2 regions of the Pseudomonas sp. CLCA07 genome follow, and region 2 is predicted to be linked to the other one. Evidence: riboswitches for the same ligand, from Rfam matches in the RefSeq annotation. Region 2 holds a riboswitch; the other holds the start of a gene.
What was found. Region 2 has a riboswitch for cobalamin ahead of cobO (cob(I)yrinic acid a,c-diamide adenosyltransferase). Riboswitches for the same ligand answer to the same signal wherever they lie in the genome.

Region 1: it holds a riboswitch for cobalamin, as region 2 does, so the genes downstream of both, cobW (cobalamin biosynthesis protein CobW) here and cobO (cob(I)yrinic acid a,c-diamide adenosyltransferase) in region 2, are expected to answer to the same signal.

Annotation. Positions count from the first base shown of each region.
Region 1 is NZ_CM132131.1:81,156-86,490, forward strand. It holds gene cobN (cobaltochelatase subunit CobN) at 1-765, opposite strand, end outside; gene cobW (cobalamin biosynthesis protein CobW) at 769-1,836, opposite strand; cobalamin riboswitch at 1,939-2,151, opposite strand; cobalamin riboswitch at 2,366-2,593, shown strand; gene ACWGZX_RS00455 (CbtB domain-containing protein) at 2,714-2,917, shown strand; gene ACWGZX_RS00460 (CbtA family protein) at 2,929-3,636, shown strand; gene ACWGZX_RS00465 (cobalamin biosynthesis protein) at 3,633-4,046, shown strand; gene cobM (precorrin-4 C(11)-methyltransferase) at 4,128-4,874, shown strand; gene nfuA (Fe-S biogenesis protein NfuA) at 5,079-5,335, opposite strand, start outside.
Region 2 is NZ_CM132131.1:1,214,172-1,219,506, reverse strand. It holds gene ACWGZX_RS05590 (PQQ-dependent sugar dehydrogenase) at 1-435, opposite strand, end outside; gene ACWGZX_RS05585 (hypothetical protein) at 503-1,087, opposite strand; cobalamin riboswitch at 1,245-1,476, shown strand; gene cobO (cob(I)yrinic acid a,c-diamide adenosyltransferase) at 1,559-2,170, shown strand; gene ACWGZX_RS05575 (cobyrinate a,c-diamide synthase) at 2,167-3,564, shown strand; gene bluB (5,6-dimethylbenzimidazole synthase) at 3,561-4,211, shown strand; gene cbiB (adenosylcobinamide-phosphate synthase CbiB) at 4,208-5,116, shown strand; gene cobD (threonine-phosphate decarboxylase CobD) at 5,109-5,335, shown strand, end outside.

The sequences.
Region 1 (5,335 bases), 1.1 Mb from region 2:
ATCCAGCCAATCCTCGACCACCGTCAGGCAGCCGGGCTCTTTCAAACTGGCCACGGCAATCGGCAAAGGGTTCAACCCCGCCGCCTGCAAACGCTGGCAGAAAACATCGATAAAACCGGTATTGGCCGCCTGCAAATGCGAGCGGTAAAACAGCACCGCTGCCACCGGTTGATCGGCCTGCCAGTCGGCTTGCCAATCGCTCAGTGATGCGGGGCTTTTGTGCGGGTGATAAATCGCCGTGCGCGGCAGAACTTGCGGCTCGGCCCAGGCGTAATCGCGGCCCAACCAGCGAGTGGCCAGACAACGGAAAAAATCCAGAGCATTGCCCATGCCGCCCTGACGCAAAAACTGCCAGAGCCGGTCACGATCGCAGGCCTCCACGGTGCTGAGGTCGCTGAGTTCCGGGTCCGGACGATCATCGCCCGGCACCAGAATCAGCTGCACGCCCCGTTCGGACAATTGCACCAACCGCTCGACGCCATACCGCCAATAGGCGATGCCGCCGTGCAGTGAGATCAGAATCACCTTGGCGTGACGCAACACTTCATCGACATACAGATCGACCGAGGCGTGATTCTGCACTTGCATCGGGTTGGCGAGGCGCACGCTGGGATAGTCGTCGGGCAGTTGCTGCGCGGCTTCCGCGAGCAGCGCCAGGCTGGAATCGCCACTGCACAGAATCACCAGCTCGGCGGGGGTTTGTCCAAGGTCGGCAATGTTGTCATCCGACACGAAACCGCCGGGCTGGGTCCTGAGCAGGTGCATGGCTTAAACGCTGAGCGCGGCGCGCAATTGCGCTTCGAGTTGAGCGGCGTCCAGATCCTGGCCGATCAACACCAGGCGAGTGGTGCGCGCTTCATCGGCGCCCCACTGACGGTCGAAATGCTTGTCGAATCGCGTGCCCACGCCCTGAATCAGCAAGCGCATCGGCTTGTTCGGGATCGCGGCGAAGCCTTTGACGCGCAGGATGCCATGCTGGACCACCAGTTGGGTCAGCGCATCCAGCAGCAGGCTTTCGTCGGCTTGCGGCAGTTCGAGGGAGATCGAGTCGAAAGCATCGTGATCGTGGTCGTCATGGTCATCACCGTCGTGGTGATGATCGTGATGGCTGTGACGGCTGTCGATGTGTTCTTCGGAGCCGGCACCGAGGCCGATCAAAACATCCAGTGGCAGACGGCCGCTGCTGGCTTCGATGATTTTTACCGCTGGCGGCAGTTCTTCGGCAACTTCGAGGCGCACGCGGGCCAGGTCTTCAGGGCTGATCAAGTCGGCCTTGTTGAGAATCACCAGGTCGGCGCTGGCCAGTTGGTCGGCGAACAGTTCGTGCAGCGGCGATTCGTGGTCCAGGTTCGGATCGAGTTTGCGCTGGGCGTCGACCTGATCCGGGAATGCGGCAAAGGTACCGGCGGCGACGGCCGGGCTGTCGACCACGGTGATGACTGCGTCGACGGTGCAAGCGCTGCGGATTTCCGGCCATTGGAAGGCTTGAACCAGCGGCTTGGGCAGGGCCAGGCCCGAGGTTTCGATGAGGATATGGTCGAGGTCACCGCGACGGGCCACCAGTTCGCGCATCACCGGGAAGAATTCTTCCTGAACGGTGCAGCACAGGCAGCCGTTGGCCAATTCATAAACGCGGCCGTTGGCTTCTTCTTCGGTGCAGCCGATGGAGCACTGCTTGAGGATTTCGCCGTCGATGCCCAACTCGCCAAACTCGTTGACGATCACCGCAATGCGACGGCCCTGAGCGTTGTCGAGCATGTGCCGCAGCAAGGTGGTTTTGCCCGAACCGAGGAAGCCGGTAACGATAGTGACGGGGAGTTTGGCCAGTGTTTTCATCGGATGCCCTTTGGCAAGGTGGCGGGCAAACGGGACGACAACCGGCAACGCGCACGCGCATGCCTGAAGAGTTCGCCACCGGATCACCCCGCCCGGTTGAAAGTGAGAATCTGTGTCGAGGCAGGTCTCCTGGCTGACGGCTGGCCAGTCGTTTGACTGGCGGTTGCTGCGCCTTCCCGCTCGCGCCATGGCTGGCGCATGCAGTGGCATGGCAGAAACTGAACCGTTCACAGTTGCGGGGGCAGCCGCGGCATTGACCGCGTTCCCTTCTTAGCTTCGGCTAAACGCCGAAGAACCTCGAAAGCGCAAGGCTACGCATCGCGCAGGGGTGGGTCAATGTTCATCAGTTGTTTGCGATCACTGTGGCGAGGGGGCTTGCCCCCGTTGGGTTGCGAAGCGACCCCCTGTTTTCTCCAGGCAAAACCTGCTCACTGGTTTTGCGACGGCTGCGCCGCCGAACGGGGGCAAGCCCCCTCGCCACAGAGTTGCGAACCCTTGCCAATTGACGCGTATCCCCCGCCCATGCTTTCCTACGCACTTTGTTACGGGTGCCCTTCACAGGGTGAAACGGGAAACCGGTGAATCATGTGCTTTACTCAAAGCCATGTCAGTCCGGTGCTGCCCCCGCAACGGTAAGCGAGCGAAGCATCAAATCCACTGTGCCAGCAGTTCGGCATGGGAAGGTGATGCTTGCAGGTCAAGGCGAAAGCCTGCGCCCCTCGTGAGCCCGGAGACCGGCCCGCAACACAAAGTGACCCCTATGGTCACTGAACAACAAACCCGCGGTGGGCGGGCGCTGTTTGAACGTCTGCGTGCCCGACTCGCAGGGGTTTTCCATGCGCTCTATTCACCCGCTGACAGACCAGAGGGATGCGCCATGTCGATTATCAGCAGTACCGGCAGCAACACGGACAAGAGCACCGCCAGCACCACCACAACCCTGACTCAACGCCTGACCGCCGCCGTATGTGCGTCGATCCTCGGCGCATGCCTTGTGTATTTCGCCGGTTTCTCGCACATCGAAGCGGTGCACAACGCCGCGCACGATACCCGTCACAGCTCAGCTTTCCCGTGCCATTGAGACCTGCCCAAATGATTAAGCGTATTGCGCAAACCGCAGGTTTCACTGGGTTGCTGGCCGCCCTGTTGCTGACGCTGCTGCAAAGCTTCTGGGTCGCACCGTTGATTCTTCAGGCGGAATCCTACGAAAAAACCGAGCCGGCGCTGGTTCAACCCCATGAACACGCCGATGGCGCCATGGCCGGCCATACCCACGACGCCGAGGCCTGGGAGCCGGAAGATGGCTGGCAGCGCGTGCTGTCGACTACCGGCGGCAACCTGGTGGTGGCCGTCGGTTTTGCCCTGATGCTTGCCGGCCTGTACACCTTGCGCGCACCGACCAAAACGTCTCAGGGCCTGCTCTGGGGTCTGGCCGGTTATGCGACCTTCGTACTGGCGCCGACCCTTGGCCTGCCACCGGAACTGCCGGGCACTGCGGCAGCAGATCTGGCTCAACGGCAAATGTGGTGGATCGGCACCGCCGCCTCCACCGCTGTCGGGATCGCATTGATCGTGTTCAGCCGGCACTGGCTGATGAAAGTGCTGGGCGTGGCGATTCTGGCCACTCCGCATATCATCGGCGCACCTCAGCCGGAAGTGCATTCGATGCTCGCGCCGGAAGCGCTGGAAGCGCAGTTCAAAATCGCTTCGCAGCTGACCAACGTGGCGTTCTGGCTGGCCTTGGGCCTGGTCAGTGCCTGGTTGTTCCGCCGCAAAAGCGATGGCCAATACCACGCATGACAGAGGCCAGCACTGTGCCGACGCTAGTGGTCGGCCTGGGCTGCCAGCGCGGCTGCCCCGCCAGCACGCTGCGGGCATTGCTTGATCAGGCATTACAGGCTCATCAAATCGGACTTCACGAGATAAAGGCCCTGGCCAGCATTGACCTGAAGCGCGACGAATTGGGCCTGATCGAGCTGGCCGCACAACTTGCGCTGCCGTTGACGTTTTTCAGCAGTGAACAATTGGCCGGTTATCACCCCAAACTCACCCACCATTCAGACATCGCCTTCGAGCGCACCGGCTGTTATGGCGTAGCGGAAAGTGCTGCCCTGGCACTGGCCGAACAGTTGGCCCAGGCGCCGGCGAAGCTGCTGATATCCCGACAAAAATACGCTCAGGCGACCCTGGCATTGGCCTGCGCTGCTTAAAATCCCCGATAATCGCGCATTCGATCATGAGCAATCTTCATCTGAAGCCTTGCCCAGCCTCTTTTTTCACAGGAATCGACGATGACCGTCTACTTCATTGGCGCAGGGCCCGGCGACCCGGAACTGATCACGGTCAAAGGCCAACGGCTGATTCGCAGCTGCCCGGTGATCATCTACGCCGGCTCCCTGGTGCCTGCGGCTGTGCTGGAAGGCCATCGCGCCGAACAGGTGATCAACAGCGCCGAATTACACTTGGAACAGATCATCGAACTGATCAAAACTGCCCACGCCAACGGCCAGGACGTGGCGCGGGTGCATTCCGGCGATCCGAGCCTGTATGGCGCGATTGGCGAGCAGATTCGCTACCTGCGCGAGCTTGATATTCCTTTTGAAATCGTTCCGGGTGTCACGGCGACGGCGGCGTGTGCGGCGCTTTTAGGGGCGGAACTGACCCTTCCGGACATTTCGCAGAGCGTGATCCTGACTCGGTACGCCGACAAGACTGCCATGCCGGCCGGGGAAGAACTGGGCAGTCTGGCGCAACACGGGGCGACCATGGCCATTCATTTGGGCGTGAATCACCTGGAGAAAATCCTTGTAGAACTGCTGCCGCATTACGGCGCGGACTGTCCCATTGCGGTGATTCACCGGGCGACGTGGCCGGATCAGGATTGGGTGGTGGGGACGCTTGAGGACATTGCCGGGAAGGTTGAAGCCAAGGGGTTTCGACGTACGGCATTGATTCTGGTGGGACGGGTGTTGGGGAGTGACCACTTTAGCGAGTCTTCGCTGTATCGCGCGGGACATGCGCATCTCTACAGACCCTGAGTTCACGCATATCCTGTGGCGAGGGGGCTTGCCCCCGTTCGGCGGCGAAGCCGTCGCAAAACCTGCAAGCAGGGTGTTCCTGAGAAGATGCTGGGGCCGCTTCGCGGCCCAACGGGGGCAAGCCCCCTCGCCACAAGAAATTGGTTACCCATAAAAAACGGCACTCACGGGTGCCGTTTTTTCATTCCGCAGCGAACACCTTACTTAGTAGTAGGCGTTTTCTTTCTGCGTGTGGTCAGTCACATCGCGCACACCCTTCAATTCAGGAATTCGCTCAAGCAAGGTGCGCTCGATGCCTTCCTTCAGGGTCACGTCTGCCTGGCCGCAGCCTTGGCAACCACCACCGAATTTCAGAACGGCAATGCCGTCTTCGACCACATCGATAAGGCTAACCTGACCGCCGTGGCTCGCCAGCCCCGGGTTGATCTCGGTTTGCAGGTAGTAATTGATGCGCTCGTTGA
Region 2 (5,335 bases):
GCGGGTTTCGGCGATGCCGTCGTGGTCCTTGTCACGCAGCAGCGTGATGCGGTTCGGGCTGGGGACTGCAGCACCGGCGCGGCCCATGGCTTTGCCCATGACCCAACCACGAATGCCTTTGCGGTCATCGGGTTTGGGCGGCGCGCTGGTTTCGGCCACCAGCACGTCACCGTTGGGCAGCACGTAGAGCCAGCGCGGGTGATCGAGGCCTTCAGCAAAGGCGGCCACTTGGGTCCCGGCGGCAGCTGTGGGTTTGACGCCGTCTGGCCAGCCGACCGCCTGAGCGACGTTCACCGTCGGGATCAGGGTTTTATTCGGTTCGGGTAGCTTGGGTGACGGGCCGGTGCCGTCGGAGACTTGCAGGCGGGAGGTTTCACCACAGGCGGCAAGCCCTCCGGCGAGCACGATGACGAGAACAATCGGGGACTTGCGCATGCTGGTCTTCCCTATGAATGCAGTGTCTTATTCATAGAGAAGATAAACGCAGCGATGGTTCAACCGGTCAGCCGCGAGCTTCCTTGAACAAGACGGCGATGCCCGGGTGATAGTTACCGGCTTCGTTACGCAACTTGCGGTAGGCGTAGGGGAAATACCAGGCCACCGTGCAGCAATGTTCCTTTTGCAGGTCGTCGACCATGTCCTGAAGTTCTTCCGGGGTGGCGCTCTGCTGGGCTTTTTGCGGGGCAACGAACAAACAGCCGAGTTTCAGGTCGCTGGCGTAGCTGATGCGTTTGGCGTCGCTGGTGATGTCCTGCAACGCCTGCGTCAGGTTCAGGCTGTTGACCTTGGGCCAGCGTTGAGTGGCCTGAAGATAGGCACGCTGTTCGGCGGTCGCGATAAACAGATCGGCGCGGGCGTTGCGTTCGCCCTCTTCGATTTGTTTGCGCGTCGGTGTGTTTTGCAGTGTGACCATTTCCGCCATCCACGCAGCGGTAGAGAGCAAGCCAAGGTTGGCCTTTTCGTCATGCCAGTAAGGCGCTTCGTTATCGCCGCGAGTCGTGTTGTAGCGGTCGATACAGTCAAACCAGCGTTCCAGCACCGGCCGCAGGAATTCCAGCTTCGGATTGCTGATGATCATGCCTTGCATGTTACTCACCCTTGTAATTGTGTTGTTGTTGGGTTGTGGCTCTTTGATATCACTGCTGGCCGTGTGCTGCAAGATTGGCGTCAGTAAATTGGCCGGCGGCAGTATATCGCTCGCTGCGGCTTTGTCTTCATTTGACGCTCCACCCCCAACCCTCTAACCTTCGCGGCTTGATTCAGGTGCTCTGTGGCAGTGGCCGACAGAGTGAAACAGGGAAGCCGGTGAGTGACTATCGTCAAACGACGAATCCTCACGATCCCGGCGCTGCCCCCGCAACGGTAAATGAGTGAAAGCTGCGTCTTGAGCCACTGTGTCGAGTGACATGGGAAGGCGCGCAGTCCGGCATAACGCCGCTCATGAGCCCGGAGACCGGCCTGATTCATCCAGTGGCATCACGGTGGGCGATGCCAGGCTTCTTGCCGTCTATTCTTGTGCCTGCCCGCCGTTATCCAGCCTCAACGGAGAGCTCCCCCCATGACCGATACCCCTGATCGTGACGAACGTCATTTGGCGCGCATGCAGCGCAAAAAAGCCGTGATTGACGAACGCATCGCCAATTCCCCGAACGAGTGCGGCTTGCTGCTGGTGCTGACCGGTAACGGTAAAGGCAAAAGCAGTTCGGCATTCGGCATGCTCGCCCGATCCATGGGCCACGGCATGCAATGCGGTGTGGTGCAGTTCATCAAGGGCCGCAACAGCACCGGCGAAGAACTGTTCTTCCGCCGCTTCCCGGAGCAAGTGCGTTTCCATGTCATGGGCGAGGGCTTTACCTGGGAAACCCAGGACCGCCAGCGTGACATTGCCGCCGCCGAAGCCGCCTGGGCAGTGTCCCGTGAATTGCTCAGCGATCCGTCCATCGGTCTGGTGGTGCTGGATGAGTTGAACATCGCCCTCAAGCACGGCTACCTCGACCTCGATCAGGTGCTCAGCGATTTGCAGGCCCGCCCGCCCATGCAGCATGTGGTGGTGACCGGTCGAGGTGCCAAGCCGGAAATGATTGAACTGGCCGACACCGTCACCGACATGGGCGTGATCAAACACGCGTTCCAGGCCGGGATCAAAGCGCAAAAAGGCGTCGAGCTGTGAATCAACCACGTCATTGCCCGGCGGTACTGATTGCCGCGCCGGCCTCCGGTCAGGGCAAGACCACCGTCACCGCCGCCCTGGCCCGTTTGCATCGCAATCAGGGGCGCAAGGTGCGCGTGTTCAAATGCGGCCCGGACTTTCTCGACCCGATGATTCTCGAGCGCGCCAGCGGTGCGCCGGTGTATCAACTGGATATGTGGATGGTCGGCGAACAGGAAAGTCGTCGACTGTTGTGGGAAGCGGCCGGTGACGCGGACTTGATCCTCATCGAAGGTGTCATGGGGCTGTTCGACGGTACGCCGTCCAGCGCCGACCTGGCGCGGCACTTTGGTGTGCCGGTGCTTGCTGTAATCGACGGCACTGCCATGGCGCAGACCTTTGGTGCGTTGGCGTTGGGCTTGGCGAAGTATCAGCCGGACTTGCCGTTTGCCGGCGTGTTGGCCAATCGGGTTGGCACCTTGCGTCACGCGCAATTGCTCGAAGGCAGCCTGACCGAAGGTTTGCGCTGGTACGGCGCTTTGTCGCGGGAAACCGGGATCGAATTGCCTAGTCGGCATTTAGGTCTGGTCCAGGCCAGTGAGCTGAATGATCTCGATCTGCGCCTCGATGCGGCGGCCAATGCGTTGGCCAGCAGTTGCGAAGTGGCATTGCCGCCGGCGGTCGAATTTGCAGCTCCGGATGTGATCGCGGTCGAACCGTTGCTCGCGGGTGTGCGAATTGCTGTGGCCCGTGATGAAGCGTTCGCGTTCACCTACGGCGCGAGTCTGGATTTGCTGCGAGCCATGGGTGCCGAGCTATCGTTCTTCTCGCCGATCCGCGACAGCGAAATACCGGAGGCTGACAGCCTTTATCTGCCCGGCGGTTATCCGGAATTGCACCATGTGGCGCTGTCACAAAACATCTCGATGCTTAATGCGATTCGCGCGCACCATGCAGCGGGTAAACCGCTGTTGGCCGAGTGTGGCGGCATGTTGTATCTGCTCGACTCGTTGACTGATGTCGAAGGCACTCGCGCCGAACTGGTGGGGCTGCTTAACGGCGACGCGGTGATGCAAAAGCGTCTGGCCGCGTTGGCGTTGCAAGCGGTCGAACTGCCGGAAGGTGCGTTGCGCGGGCACACGTATCACCATTCGCTGACCAGTACCGAGCTTGAGCCGATTGCGCGTGGCCTGAGCCCGAATGGCGGGCGGGGTGCGGAGGCGGTTTATCGTGAGGGGCGGATGACAGCTTCTTATGTGCACTTTTATTTTCCGTCCAATCCATCGGCGGTTGCCGCGCTTTTTGCGCCTGACCTTGAGGCTGCCTTCGCGAGCAGGTCGAATCGTCGCACCGTCACTCCCACAATAGATCTACAACACCCTGTGGGAGCGGGCTTGCCCGCGAAGAGGCCATGAGCGACAACGCATTCTCCGAAGCCGAACGCGCAGCGGTCTACCGCGCCATCGCCGAACGCCGCGACATGCGTCACTTCAGCGGCGGCACCGTCGAGCCCGAACTATTGCGACGGCTGCTCGAAGCCGCACACCAGGCGCCGAGCGTCGGCCTGATGCAGCCCTGGCGCTTCATCCGCATCAGTGACCGAGCGCTGCGCGGCAAGATCCAGTTGCTGGTGGAAGAAGAACGCATCCGCACCGCCGAAGCCCTCGGCGAGCGCACCGACGAATTCATGAAGCTCAAGGTCGAAGGCATCAACGACTGCGCCGAGGTGTTGGTCGCGGCGCTGATGGACGATCGCGAGCGCCACATCTTCGGCAGGCGCACCTTGCCGGAAATGGACATGGCCTCGTTGTCCTGTGCGATCCAGAACCTCTGGCTGGCCTCTCGCGCCGAAGGCCTGGGCATGGGCTGGGTGTCGCTGTTTGAGCCGAAAGCACTGGCGGACCTGCTGGGTTTGCCGGCCGGGGCCAAGCCGTTGGCGGTTCTTTGTCTGGGGCCAGTCAAGGAATTCTATCCAGCGCCGATGCTGGTACTCGAAGGCTGGGCGCAAGAGCGTCCGCTCAGTGAGTTGCTGTATGAAAATTATTGGGGAGAGGGTCAATGAGTGTGGCGTTATTGAGTGTCGCCGCGGTTGCGCTGGACGCGCTGCTGGGTGAGCCCAAACGCTGGCATCCGCTGGTGGCGTTCGGCCGTTTTGCCGAGCGCATCGAGCAACGTTTCAATGGCGGTGGTCGCGGCTGGCGTAGCCATGGCGTCACCGCGTGGGTGCTGGCGGTGCTGCCGCTGACCTTGCTCGCCACGGCATTGTCCTGGGCGCCTTATGTGGGTTGGGTCGTCGAGATTCTCGCTCTGTATTGCGCCCTCGGCATGCGCAGCCTCGGTGAACACGTCGAGCCGGTGGCCAAAGCCCTGCGCAGTGATGACCTGGAAGAAGCGCGTACACGTGTGGGCTATCTGGTCAGTCGCCAGACCAGCGAGTTGGATAAAACCGCAGTCGCCCGTGCGGCCACCGAGTCGGTGCTGGAGAACGGCAGCGATGCGGTGTTTGCCGCGCTGTTCTGGTTTGCCGTGGCCGGTGCGCCCGGTGTGGTGCTCTACCGTTTGAGCAACACGCTGGATGCGATGTGGGGTTATCGCAATGAACGCTTTGAGCGATTCGGCTGGGCGGCGGCGAAGATCGACGACGTCCTCAATTACATTCCCGCACGCTTGGTGGCGTTGACCTACGCGCTGCTGGGAAAAACCCGTCTGGCGTTGAAATGCTGGCGTACTCAAGGCCCGACCTGGGACAGCCCGAATGCCGGCCCGGTGATGGCGGCGGGCGCCGGTGCATTGGGCGTCGAGTTGGGCGGGGCGGCGATTTATCACGGTGAACTGCATCAGCGTCCGCAACTGGGCGAAGGCGTGCCGGCGGATGCCGACTCCATTGACCGTGGCTGGCAATTGGTTCAGCGCGGGGTATGGTTATGGTTGCTGATTCTCTGCGTGGGGGCTGAATTTTATGCTTGAGCACGGTGGCCGATTGCGCAAGGCGGCGCGCGAATACGGCATCGCAGAAGCCGATTGGCTCGACTTGTCCAGCGGCTTGGCGCCCTGGCCATTTCCGGTCCCGGACATCCCGCTGCGCGCCTGGGCACGTTTGCCGGAAACCGGAGACGGCCTGGAGCAGGCGGCCTGCGACTATTACAGCGCGGCTCAAGTGCTGCCGGTGGCCGGTTCGCAAATGGC